DNA from 3 places in the Lentzea sp. JNUCC 0626 genome. Region 3 is predicted to be linked to each of the others. Evidence: riboswitches for the same ligand, from Rfam matches in the RefSeq annotation. Region 3 holds a riboswitch; each other region holds the start of a gene.
What was found. A riboswitch is a leader RNA that binds a small molecule or an ion and turns the genes downstream of it on or off. The one in region 3 is predicted to bind S-adenosylmethionine.
Positions count from the first base shown of each region.

Region 1: linked by a shared signal. The riboswitch ahead of thrC (threonine synthase) and the one ahead of JNUCC0626_RS43215 (aminotransferase class V-fold PLP-dependent enzyme) in region 3 are both predicted to bind S-adenosylmethionine.
Region 2: linked by a shared signal. The riboswitch ahead of JNUCC0626_RS29365 (methionine ABC transporter ATP-binding protein) and the one ahead of JNUCC0626_RS43215 (aminotransferase class V-fold PLP-dependent enzyme) in region 3 are both predicted to bind S-adenosylmethionine.

Region 1 is NZ_CP171635.1:5,423,462-5,427,733, reverse strand. It holds gene JNUCC0626_RS24350 (DNA internalization-related competence protein ComEC/Rec2) at 1-288, shown strand, start outside; gene JNUCC0626_RS24345 (hypothetical protein) at 176-631, shown strand; gene thrC (threonine synthase) at 707-1,963, opposite strand; SAM riboswitch class I at 1,975-2,120, opposite strand; gene holA (DNA polymerase III subunit delta) at 2,199-3,176, shown strand; gene JNUCC0626_RS24330 (hypothetical protein) at 3,186-3,995, opposite strand; gene rpsT (30S ribosomal protein S20) at 4,088-4,272, opposite strand, start outside.
Region 2 is NZ_CP171635.1:6,470,242-6,474,513, forward strand. It holds gene JNUCC0626_RS29355 (MetQ/NlpA family ABC transporter substrate-binding protein) at 1-367, opposite strand, end outside; gene JNUCC0626_RS29360 (methionine ABC transporter permease) at 396-1,052, opposite strand; gene JNUCC0626_RS29365 (methionine ABC transporter ATP-binding protein) at 1,076-2,074, opposite strand; SAM riboswitch class I at 2,292-2,385, opposite strand; gene rsmA (16S rRNA (adenine(1518)-N(6)/adenine(1519)-N(6))-dimethyltransferase RsmA) at 2,474-3,295, opposite strand; gene JNUCC0626_RS29375 (transglycosylase family protein) at 3,858-4,272, opposite strand, start outside.
Region 3 is NZ_CP171635.1:9,201,770-9,206,041, reverse strand. It holds gene lspA (signal peptidase II) at 1-549, opposite strand, end outside; gene JNUCC0626_RS43215 (aminotransferase class V-fold PLP-dependent enzyme) at 573-1,904, opposite strand; SAM riboswitch class IV at 1,940-2,054, opposite strand; gene JNUCC0626_RS43210 (potassium/proton antiporter) at 2,128-3,606, opposite strand; gene JNUCC0626_RS43205 (M28 family metallopeptidase) at 3,747-4,272, shown strand, end outside.

The sequences.
Region 1 (4,272 bases), 3.8 Mb from region 3:
AAGGCCGTGCGGCCTCGGGTAGCGCTGGTGAGCGTAGGCGCGGACAACAGATACGGGCACCCGAGCCCACACGTGGTCGACGTGCTGCGGACCGGAGGCGCGCTGGTGTTGCGCACGGACAAGGACGGCGACCTGGCCGTGCTGCCAGGAAACCGAATCGTACGAAGGAGAAGAGATGGTCTGGGTCAGGTTGTTCAACGCGCGCTACCCGATCCCCGGCGGCACGCCGGGCCTCGCGTGGGCGCTGTGGCAAACGAACTACAAGGCCACCCCGTGGCCGCACGATGAACTGAAACCCGATTTCGGCTACTACATCTGCGAATCGCTCGACGACGGCACCCGCGCCATCACGCACAAAGCGTTGATGACGCACGTGCTCCCACCGACAAAGGCCGAGACACCGGAGGCGGCCTACGACCTCGCCGCAGAGCACGTCTTCGACGACACCCTGCGCATCGCCCCGGACGTGTGGCACGACTACCACTACAACGCCCTGAAGGCAGAAGCCCCGTGGCCGCAACGGATCGTGGCGTGGCGCGCCTCGGTGACACCGGTGGGGCCGCACGTGGTCGAAGGCCTGGAACGGTTCCCGCGCACGGGGTGGCTCAAGACCGACGCCATCGCCTTGTGAGCCAGGAAAACCTGGCGGATCTCCGCTGAGCCTGGGTGGGTGCCGTCATGGCGACAGCACCCACCGGGCAGCTGCCTAGCGCAGAGCGTTGATGACGGCCTCGGCCGACGGCGGAACCGTCGCGCGCGGGCCGATCGTGTCGCCCAGCGCGTCGAGGGTCTTGAGGCCGTCGCCGGTGATGAGCAGCACGGTCTCGGCGTCGGGGTCGAGCTGGCCCGAGTCGATCAGCTTCTTCGCCGTCGCGACGGTCACGCCGCCGGCGGTCTCGGCGAAGATGCCCTCGGTGCGGGCGAGGAGCTTGATGCCCTCGACGACCTCTTCGTCGGTGACGTCCTCGATGGCGCCGTTGGTGCGGCGCACCGCGTCGAGCACGTACGGGCCGTCGGCCGGGGCGCCGATCGCCAGCGAGCGGGCGATGGTGTCCGGGCGGACCGGGCGGATGACGTCGTGGCCCGCCTTGTAGGCGGCGGAGATCGGGGAGCAGCCGGTGGCCTGTGCGCCGAACACCTTGTAGGGCGTGGCTTCCACGAGGTCGAGCTGGCCGAGTTCGCGGAACGCCTTGTCCACCTTGGTGAGCTGCGAGCCGGAGGCGATCGGCACGACGATCTGGTCGGGCAGGCGCCAGCCGAGCTGTTCGGCGACCTCGTAGCCGAGCGTCTTCGAGCCTTCCGCGTAGTACGGGCGGACGTTGACGTTCACGAACGCCCAGTCCTCGTTCTCCGCGGCGAGTTCCTGGGCGAGGCGGTTCACGTCGTCGTAGTTGCCGTCGACGGCGATCAGGTCGCCTTCGTACACCGCGCTCATGAGGATCTTGGCGCGTTCGAGGTTGGAGGGCACGAGGACGACGGACTTCCAGCCGGCCCTGGCGGCGGCCGCGGCGACGGCGTTCGCGAGGTTGCCGGTGGAGGGGCAGGCCAGCACCTTGAAGCCGAGTTCGCGGGCTGCGGCGAGGGCGACGCCGACGACGCGGTCCTTGAACGAGTGGGTGGGGTTGCCGGTGTCGTCCTTCACCCAGACCTTGCGGACTCCCAGGGCCTTGGCGAGGTTGTGCGCCTCGACCAGGCGGGTGCCGCCGGGGTCGGTGTTCGGGTGCTGCTCCACAGTGGACGGAACGGGGAGGAGGCCGCGGTAGCGCCAGATGGACCTGGGGCCGGCCTCGATGTCCTCGCGCCGGATCTTCCCGAAGTCGTAGGCCACTTCCAGCGGCCCGAAACACTCGAGACAGGCGTACTCAGGAGCGAGAGGGGTTTCGTTTCCACACTCACGGCACAACAGCGCGCGGGCCGGGCCGAGGTCGAACTTGGTGCTCGTGGGCACAGTGACAGCAGTCATCGCGAGGTATCTCCTCATCTTTCCCGCGAAATCGAACGGGTCGGAATTGGCACCGTGATCGTCTGCGCTCAGTTGCGTCCACAGGTATGTGCACACAGCGCTGACGCCGGTTGCCGGGGCTTCTTCGGGCCGTTCCCTCTGCCCCTCTGGATGAGCGGTGTTCAGTTGTGGTCACCAAGCTACGGCACCAGTCCGTTGCTGAGCCACAGACGTCCACGATCCGGGACGTGGGAAGATGCGGAGCGTGAGCGCACCGGAGTCACTGCACCTCGTCATCGGCGAGGAGGAGTTGCTGGTCGAACGTGCTGTTCGGGCGACTCTCGAGGCTGCCCGCCAGGTCGACCCGAACGCCGATCTGACCCGCGTGCAGGTGACTGATCTCACGCCTCCCGAGCTCGCCGAACTGGTGAGTCCGTCGCTGTTCGCGGAGGGTCGCGTGATCGTCCTGCAGAACGGGCAGGACATCGGCAAGGAGGTCGCCGACACGGTGCTCTCCTACGTCAAGGCGCCCGCGGACGGGGTCACGCTCGTCGTCGTGCACACCGGTGGTGGCCGCAGCAAGGCGGCCAAGGACCTGCCGGGTCAGTTGAAGAAGGCCGGTGCGGCGGTCACGGAGTGCGGCAAGGTCACCAAGCCGGCCGAGCGCGAGGCGTTCGTGCGCAACGAGGTGCGGCAGGCGGGCGGCAAGATCGACTCGGAGGCCGTCTCCACGCTCATCGACGCCGTGGGCACGAACCTGCGCGAGCTGGCTGCGGCCGCGTCGCAGCTCGTGTCCGACACCGACGGCAAGGTGACGGTCGAGGAGATCCGCCGCTACCACCAGGGCAAGGCCGAGGTGACGGGGTTCGCGGTCGCGGAGAAGGCCGTCGTCGGTGACCGGGCGGGCGCGATGGAGGCGTTGCGCTGGGCGATGCAGCTCGGGGTGCCGCACGTGCTGGTCGCGGACGCGCTGGCGGACGCGGTGCGCACGGTCGCGCGCGTGTCCGCTGTAGGACGGGCCGACCCGTTCAGCCTGGCCGGTCCGCTCGGCATGCCGCCGTGGAAGATCAAGAAGGCGCAGGCGCAGGCCCGCGGCTGGGAGCAGGCGGGGCTCGCCGACGCGATGCAGGTGGTCGCGGGGCTCAACGCCGACGTGAAGGGTGTGGCGGCCGACGCCGACTACGCGCTGGAGCGTGCCGTGCTCCGGATCGTCGCCGCGCACAGCCGCCGCTGACCCCGAGGATCACTTCTCGCGCGGGATGCCGATCAGGTACTGGGCGCCGGTGAAGCCGCGTTCGACGCCGATCGTCCACGTGAACGTGCCGGTGTCGGTCAAGCCGTCGACCATCCGCCGCAGTTCCGCGCGCCCGTACATGCGCAGGAACGACACGACGCTGTCCCAGAACATCATGAACGGCAGCACGGGCACGACGTAGGTGAGCGCCAGCCGCAGCAGGTAGCGCGGCAACGGGTTGCGCTGGAACGGCGCCGTCAGCAACACGGTCAGCGTCAGGAAGAACGGAAAGACCAACACGTAGAGCCACGACCGTTTGGTGTCCACGACGACGATGGGCTGCCTGGCGTCGACGGCGTTCTGCAACATGCGGGTGGCCAACGGCGGCGGGAAGTGGTGGAAGGCGCCGTAGATCGTCCGCGTGCCTTCGACGCGGCAGTCCGTGGCGTCGACGGGCGTCGGCACGTGGTCGACCGAGCAGCACGGGTCGGGCAGGCGACGCCGGTTCGTGGCGGCAACGCGGTCGAAGGCAGGCACGTTCGGCACCAGGTCCGTCAGCGTCACCTGGGTGTGGACGCCCTGAGCGTGCAGTCGTCGCTGGATCAGGGGCACCGGGCCGCCGGAACCGGCGCAGAGGTCGACGATCCGGTGGTCCGCGCCCGACCGCAGAGCCAGCGCCAACGGCCGTGCGTACTCGCGGGCGGCGTCCGTCAGCCGGTAGATGGTGGTGATCGACTCCGTGTGCAACGTGCGCAGCACCGGCGGCGTGCCGTCGAGGTCGTGCAGTTCGACGAAGTCGAGGCGCGGAAGCGATTCCATGGACTACGCCTACACCAGAAACGCGGAAGGGCCCCGCCTCCGCGAGGAGATGGGGCCCTTCCAGAAGCTCGATGCGAGCTCGGCGAGCGAGATCAGCCCTGGAGGGCGTTCGCGCGCTGGGCCATCGCCGACTTCTTGTTGGCGGCCTGGTTGGCGTGGATGACGCCCTTGGTGGCGGCCTTGTCGAGCTTGCGGGACGCGTCCTGCAGCAGCTCCAGGGCCTTCGCCTTGTCGCCGGCCTCGGCAGCCTCACGGAACTTGCGGATGGCCGTCTTCA
Region 2 (4,272 bases), 2.7 Mb from region 3:
GCTTCTTGACCTTCTTGGAGTACAGGCCCAGCGGCTCGACGTGGACGGGCTGGACCCACTCCACCTTGGCGCCGCTCTCCTTGGTGAACGTCGCCAGGTACGGGACGGTCTGGAAGTAGTTGGCGTCGAGCGAGCCGTCGACCAGCGCCGTGTTCGGCTGCACGTAGTCGGTGAACTCGACGACCTCGATCTTCAGACCCTTCTGCGCGGCGAGGTTGTCGGCCACGTACTTGAGGATCTGGGCGTGCGGGACCGGGGAGACGCCGACCTTGAGGGTGTCGGCGGCGCTGGAGGTGCCGGACGAGCAGGCGGACAAAGCGCTGATACCGGTCAAAACGGCGGCAATCAGGGCAGCACGAATACGCATGACGTTCCTTTTGAGAATTTGCTGACGGTCAGACTGAGGCGTGCCGGCGCCGGTCGGACGCACGGGCGGCACGGGTGAAACCGAACTGGATCACGGTGGTCAGCACGGCGAGCCACGCCACGGTGCTCCACAGGATCCGGTCGTTGAAGCGCTGGTAGCCCTCGCGGATCGCCAGGTCGCCGAGGCCGCCGCCACCGATCACGCCGGCCATCGCCGAGTACCCGACGAGGGCGATCACGGTGACGCCGATGGCGTTGATCAGGGCGGGCATCGACTCGCGGATGAGCACGCTCTTCACGATCTTGAGGGTGCTCGCTCCGGTCGTGATCGCGGCTTCCACCACGGTCACGTGCACCTCGGACAGGATGTTCTGCACGAGCCTGCCGACGAATGGGATCGCTCCCACGGCCAGCGGCACGATGACCGCCGTGCTGCCGATCGAACCACCCACGATGAGGCGGGTGACCGACGTGAGCGCCACGAGCAGCACGATGAACGGCATCGAGCGGCCCAGGTCGGTGACGAAGCTGAGAACCCTGTGCACCGCGGCGTTCGGCTTCAGCCCACCCTTGGCGGTGAGCTGAAGCCAAACACCTACGGGAACGCCGAGCAGTGTTGCGATGACCGTGGAGACGCCGACCATGTACAGCGTTTCTCCGGTGGCCTCGACGAGATACGCGATCACGTCGGACCAGGGTGTTGCAGACCTCACGCAGCTACTCCCTGTGGCCCCTTCAGGGACCTCTGCACAGCGCCGCCTGCCTCGCCGATCCACTCCAGCGCCGAGTCGGAGCGCTCACCGTTCAGCCCGAGCCGGAACCGCGCGACGGGCGTCTCGCCGAGGCGCGTCAGGCCACCGCCGACGATGTTGAGCTCGACCCCGAACCGGTGCGCGGCCTCGGGCAGCAACGCGCCGACCGCGGCGAACCCGACGAGCACGACGTCCGCGACGCGGTCGTAGGCGCTCTCGTTGATCGGGTTGAGGTCGACGGCGGGCAGCAGGGCGCTGCTCGTGCGGCTGATCGGGTTGTTGACCAGGTCGAGCACCTTGCCGTGTTCGACGACCTTGCCCTGCTCCAGCACGGCGACGTCGTCGCAGATCTTCCGAACCACGCCCATGTCGTGCGTGACGACGAGCACGGTCACACCGAGCTCAGCGCGCGCACGGTCGAGCACGGTCAGCACGGAGCCGGTCGTCTCGGGGTCGAGGGCGGACGTGGGCTCGTCGGCGAGCAGGACGGACGGGTTGGCGGCGAGGGCGCGCGCCACGGCGATGCGCTGACGCTGCCCGCCGGACAGCTGGTCGGGGTAGGCGGCGGCCTTGTCGGTGAGCCCGACGAGGTCCAGCAGCTCGCCGACGCGGGTGCGGCGCTGCGGTCCGGGGACGCCCGCGGACTCGAGGGGCAGGGCGATGTTGCCGGCCGCCGTGCGCTGACGAAGGAGCGAATCCCCTTGCGGCACAACGCCGATCTGCCTGCGCGCGGCGCGGAGAGCACTTCCGTCGAGGCTGGTGATGTCGGTGCCGTCGACGCGGATCGCCCCGGAGTCGGGACGCTCGAGCAGCGCGACGCAGCGAGCGAGCGTCGACTTGCCGGCGCCGCTCGGGCCGACGACACCGAGCACGGTGCCGGCCTCGACGTCGAGGGTCACGCCGTTGAGGGCGGAGACGCCCTGGAAGGTCTTGGTGAGGTTTTCGACAGTGATCACTTCTGCTCCACGGCTGCGCGCGACGGCACACCGTCCTGTGTGGACGTGCGCGGTCGAGGTGTGCTGCTCAGGGGGTGCGCCACTCGTTCACTGAGTGCGCGTCAAAGGACTTTGAGAAGGCGCCTTAGACGAGGTGGCGACGACATGCAGAAGCGGTGCGACGGCACTGGTCGACAACTCGACGGCGCGTCAGCATTCGCACGGTACCCATGGTGCTCCTCCATCGGTCCTGGCGTTAGCACCTGCCCGCATCCAGCGGGTGGTTGCTGCGACGTCGTAGAGCCAGGTCTCTCAGTCGCTCCGGATGGCAAGTAGCAGTCAACCGGACGGACGTTCGGTTGCGCAAGCCAAAACCGGATTCGTTCGACAGATCACACTGTTGGCCGAAGGATCCCCGGCCTAGACCTCAGCGATCCGGATGAAGTCGATCACGCTCAACTGCTCGCCCCGCAGCTGAGGGTCGACCCCGGCCTTCGCGAAGACCTCGTCGACGTTCGGCGACCAGGATTTCAGCGCCGCACGCAGCGTCTTGCGCCGCTGGGCGAACGCGGCGTCGACGAGCGTGAAGAGCTTCTTCCGGTCCACTGTGGAGAGTGGATTCTCGTGGCGCTGGAAGTAAACCAGGCCGGAGTCGACGTTCGGGGCGGGCCAGAAGACGTTCTTGCCGATGCTGCCGGCCTTCTTGGCGTCGGCGTACCAGGCGAGCTTCACGCTGGGGACGCCGTAGATCTTGCTGCCGGGCTTCGCGGCCATGCGGTCGGCGACTTCCGCCTGGACCATGACCAGACCCTTTTGGAGGGACGGGAGTTCGGCCAGGAGGTGCAGCACCACGGGGACCGCGACGTTGTACGGGAGGTTGGCGACGATCGCGGTGGGTGGCGCGGGCAGGTCTTCTTGGGTGACTTTCAGGGCGTCCTTCAGGACGACGTTCAGCTTGTCCGCGTTGTCCGGGTCCAGTTCCTGGACTGTTTGCGGGAGTCGCTCGGCCAGGGGTGGGTCGATTTCGACCGCTATGACCTTGGCCGCGTTGGGGAGGAGGGCGAGGGTCAGGGAGCCCAGGCCTGGGCCTACCTCCAGGACCACGTCGTCTTTGGTGAGGTCTGCCGCCGCGACGATCTTGCGGACCGTGTTGGGGTCGTGCACGAAGTTCTGGCCCAGTTTTTTGGTTGGGCGGATGTTCAGTTCCGCGGCTAGGCGGCGGACTTCGGCAGGTCCCAGCAGGCTCACTTGGGCATTCTCGCAGGTTGGGGTGCAGGGCCTATGACGGGCGTGGTTGGGTCATCGCCGCTGGCGCGTCGATAGGGATTGGGGCTTGACTTCGGAGCCCTTGCGAGGCGCTGGTCGGACCGGAAAGGCCGGGCTGAAAAGCGCCCGGCCGAGCCACTAGTGGTAGCACCTCGCACCCAAAGTCAAGCCCCAATCCCACGCGTACGTGGTTGGGTTTGTGCTGGCACGTCACCGATACCGCTTATCCAGCGCAGAGAAGAGGGACGGCTCGCCTTCGGCTTTGCGTAGCTCGGGCGCGCGTTGTCTTGAGCCAAGAGCTAAGGACGCCTCGCCTTCGGCATTGCCGTTGTGCCTTGGGTGGGCTCGGCTGCGCCATCGCGGTGCTTGCGCTCTGTCGGCCTCGCCATCCGCCACGTCTGCCACCCGCCACCCCTGCTGCGGCCTCCACCCGTCTCTGCCCCCTCCCGGAGCGGTCCCTCCCCTCCCGGGCACGACGAAGGCCGCCCAGGCGTACCTGGGCGGCCTTTGTCAGGGGACCGAGAGGGGTGGTGCGGGTTTACGGCAGGCCGAGCTTCGCGCGGCAGCCCGGCCACGCGCCGTACGTGCCGCCCGCGCGGTCGCGCAGCTTCGTCGCGATGGCGATCTGCTGTTCGCGCGTTGCCTGGTGCGGGAGCTGGGCGTAGGCGGTGCCGCCGTGGGCCGCCCAGGTGCTGGCCGAGAACTGGAGGCCGCCGTAGTAGCCGTTGCCCGTGTTGATGGCCCAGTTGCCGCCCGCCTCGCACTTGGCGAGCTTGTCCCAGACGTCGCTGTCGGGGAGGGGCTTGGTGCCCACGGTGATCTTCTTGGGCTTCGGTTCCTTGGTGACCTTGGAGCTCAGCTTTTCCTTGCTGACCTCCTTGCCGTTCTTGATGGTCACCTTGTACTGCGAGATCTGCTCGCCGGGGGTGCCGGGGTCGGTGACCGTCTGCTCG
Region 3 (4,272 bases):
GTCCACAACGTGGCCGCGCATCGGGCCGGGCTCGCGGAAGAGGCGGTCGGCGAGGTTGCCGACGGCACCGCCGAGCACCAGGCCGAGGCCGACGGCCCAGCCCTGGGAGCGGAGGTTGCGCGAGATCCAGTAGATGAACCCGGCGACACCCATCGCGATCAGCGCCAGCACCCACGTCATGCCCTCGCCCATGCCGAACGCGGCACCGGGGTTGCGCACGAACGTCAGGTACAGCACGCCGCCGAACAGCTGGATCGGGTCCGCGTCCTCCAGGAACGCCACGGACACGACCTTCGTGAGCACGTCCAGGGCCAGCACGACGGCCGCCAGGAGCGCGAGGACCTTCGTCTTCAGCTCCGGCAGCGAGCCCGTGAACGAGAAACCCTCGTCCTCGTCGTCCTTCGTCGGGGACTGCGCGGGCTCCTTCTCGGCGTCAGGTGCCCCGACCACCGGAGTCGCGACCGTCTCAGGCTCGCTGACCTGCTCTTCGGCAGGTTTGTCAGCGGCCTTCCCGGAGGGCTTCTCCGCGGCCTTGGACTCGTCACTCACCAGGTCATTGTCCACTACAGGGACTACGCGAGGAACGGCGGCAGGGTTCGGCCGTCGTCCTCGGGCACCCAGCGGCCGTCCTGCTGGGTGTAGGTCCACTTCGGACCTTCGGTGACGAGAGTGCGCAGCGCCGCCACGAGACGATCGACGTGCTCGGCCGTGGTGCCGAGGCCGATCGACGCCCGCACGGCGCGCTGCTCGTGCGATCCGACCTGCTTGACCAGGCGGCCCACGATGACGTGCGCGCAGAACGCGCCGTCGCGCACGCCGATGCCGTACTCGGCGGACAGCGCGGCGGCGAGGAAACCGGCGTCGAAGCCGGAGACCGTGAAGCTCACGACACCGACCTTGTCGACGTCGGTGAGGATCTTCAGCTCGCGGAAGCCGGGGATCGTGCGCAGGCCCTCGCGCAGGCGAACCAGCAGCTCCTGCTCGTGCGCGATCGTCTGCTCCCAGTGCCGCGACAGGATCTCGCAGGCGGCGGCCAGGGCGTGCACGCCGACGACGTTCGGGCTGCCGGCCTCGTGCCGCTCGGGCACCGCGGACCAGGCCACGCCGAGGCGGTCACCGTGGTCGGTGACCTTCGTCGTAGCACCGCCGCCGACCAGGTACGGCTGGGCCTGCTGGAGCCAGTCCGCGCGGCCGACCAGCACACCGGCGCCGAACGGCGCGTAGATCTTGTGCCCGGAGAACGCGATGTAGTCGACGCCCAGCTCGACCGCGTCGATCGGGCGGTGCGGGGCGAGCTGGGCGGCGTCGAGCGCGATGCGCGCGCCGTGGCGGCGGGCGACCTTCGCGAACTCGGCGACCGGCCACAGCTCTCCCGTGACGTTGGACGCCCCGGTGACGATCACGAGTCGTGGGCCGACCGGGGCGGCGGCCAACGCCCGGTCCAGTGCGACAACTGCGGCACCGGACGAAGACGGGGCGGGGATCCGCTGAACGTTCGGACCCCTCCACGGCAGCAGCGCCGCGTGGTGCTCGCTGTCGAACAGGACGACGGCGGTGTTCTTGGGAACGCTGCGCGCCAACAGGTTCAGCGAGTCCGTGGTGTTGCGGGTGAAGACGACGGTGTCGGACGAACGCGCGCCGACGAAGCGGCGGATGCGGTCGCGGGCCTGCTCGTAGACGCGGGTCGAGACCTGCGAGGCGAACCCGGCACCGCGGTGCACGCTGGCGTACCAGGGCAGCAGCTCGTCGACGGCGTCGCGCACTTCCTGAAGACAGGGCGCGGACGCCGCGTGGTCGAGGTTGGCGTAGGTGACGCGCTCTCCGGTGACCAGCGGAACGCGCAGGTCAGCGCCGACAACAGCCGGAACCGCCGTGGTGGTGCTGGGGGTGATCGCGAGCGTCATCGAGCTGCCTCCGAGGCCAGGGGCCTTCAGCTGGAGGCCCGCGCTTGACCGGCGCCCTACGCGCCGGACCAGGTCCTCACCAAGGGCACCCCACCGCGGTTGGAGGGTTGCCGGCCAGCAAGCTTGGGCTTGACGCTGGCTCTCATGACCTGCCAACGACGTTAGCGGAGGGTGACCGCCGCGTCGACACCCCGATCACATCGTGAGAAGCCTCGGAGACCGACTAATCGCCGGTCTCGCCCTTCCACCTGGCGTAGCGACCTGCCCGGTCGACGGCACGTATGCGCCGCTCAGCGGCGTCGCGGGTCTCCTCGGTGGTGACGATCAGCAACTGGTCCTCGGTCTGCAGCCGGGTCGTCGGTTGTGGCGTGAAACTCTTCCCCGAGCGCACCACGAGGCTGACCGTGGCGCCGCTCGGCAGCCGCAGCTCGGACATGTAGACGCCGTGCAGCTTCGAGCCGCGCTGGATGTGCACCTGGAGCAGTTCGGCGCCGAGTTCGTCGAGCGGCGACGAGTCGACCTGCACCTCCAGCGCCTCCCCCGCCTTGACCAGCCCGAGGCGTCGCGCGAGGAACGGCAGCGTCGTGCCCTGCACGATCGTCAGCACGATGACCAGCAGGAACACCACGTCGACGAGTTGCCGCGCGCCCTCGACCCCTTGGATCAACGGGATCAGCGCGAACACGATCGGCACCGCGCCGCGCAGCCCCGACCAGGAGAGGAACGCCTGTTCCCGCCACGGCACCTTGAACGGCAAGGAGGCGAGCGCGATCGACAGCGGCCGGGCCACGAACGTCAGCACCACACCCGCGATCAGCGCGGGGAACAGCACGTCGAGCAGCCGCGACGGCGAGGCGTAGAGGCCGAGGAGCACGAAGAGACCGATCTGGGCGAGCCAGCCGAGGCCTTCGGCGAACGAGAGGGTGTCGGCGCGGTGCGGCAGGCGGGCGTTGCCGAGGACCAGCGCGGCGACGTAGGTGGCGAGGAAGCCGGACGCGTGCACGAGATCGCCGGCCGTGTAGGCCATCACGCACACCGCCACCGTGGCGAGCGGGTACAGACCGGTCGACGGCAGCGCCGCGCGTCTCAGCCCCGCACCGCCGAGGAACCCCAGCGCCACGCCGATGAGCGCGCCCGCGCCCAGTTCGTAGATCACCAGCAACGGCGCGGTCCAGGAGATCTGGTCCGACGACGCCAGCAGCACCACGGCGATGTAGACGGGCGCGTCGTTGAGACCGGACTCGAGTTCGAGCGCACCGGTCAGCCGCGCCCCGACCCCCAACGAGCGCAGGACGCTGAACACGGCGGCCGCGTCGGTGGACGACAGCACCGCGCCCCACAGCAACGCCATCCGCCAGTCGAGGCCCAGCAGGTAGTGCAACGCCGTGCCCGTCACGGCGACGCTGACCACAACGGCCACTGTGGACAGTGCGACGCCCAGCCACAGCGACGACTTGACGGCGTTCCACCGGGTCGTGATGCCGCCCTCGGTCAGGATCAGCACGAGGGCCGCGATGCCGAGGGACTGGGTGAGGTCGGCGTCGTCGAACTTGATGCCGAAGACCGACTCGCCGAGCAGCACGCCGATGCCGAGGTAGAGCAGGAGTGAGGGCAGCCCGAGCCGCGTCGACACGCGCACCGCGATCACGGAGATCAGCAGTACGGCCGCACCGATGCCCAGGACCGCCGTTACGTCACCCACCTGGACCATTCTGGTTGATCACCCTCGATTCCGACGAATCAGACGAGTTAACAACTCCCGCCGATCGCCCCTACCGGGCCCATGCACGGCGGAGCATGTTGATCAGTGGCTCAATCCCTAACCCTGCACGGAGTTGAACCATGAGGATCCTGATCGCGCTGGCGGCCGCCTTGATGGTGACCGGAGTTACCTCAGCGCAAGCAGCGGCACCTGCGGCACTGGCGGCGCCGAACATCAACGTCGCGAACGTACAAGCTCACCTGAACCAGTTCCAGTCCATTGCCAACTCCAACGGCGGCAACCGCGCCCACGGACGACCGGGGTACCTGGCCTCGATCAACTGGGTGAAGAGCAAGCTCGACGCGGCCGGTTACACCACGCGCGTCCAGTCGTTCACCTCAAACGGCTCGACGGGCTACAACCTGATCGCCGACTACCCCGGCGGTGACCCGAACAACGTCGTGATGGTCGGCGGCCACCTCGACAGCGTCTCGGCGGGCCCCGGCATCAACGACAACGGCACCGGCTCGGCGTCGATCCTGGAGATCGCGCTTCAGGTGAAGGCCACCGGTTTCCAGCCGACCAAGCACCTGCGGTTCGGCTGGTGGGGCGCGGAGGAACTCGGCCTCGTCGGCTCGACGTACTACGTGAACTCCCTGTCGTCGA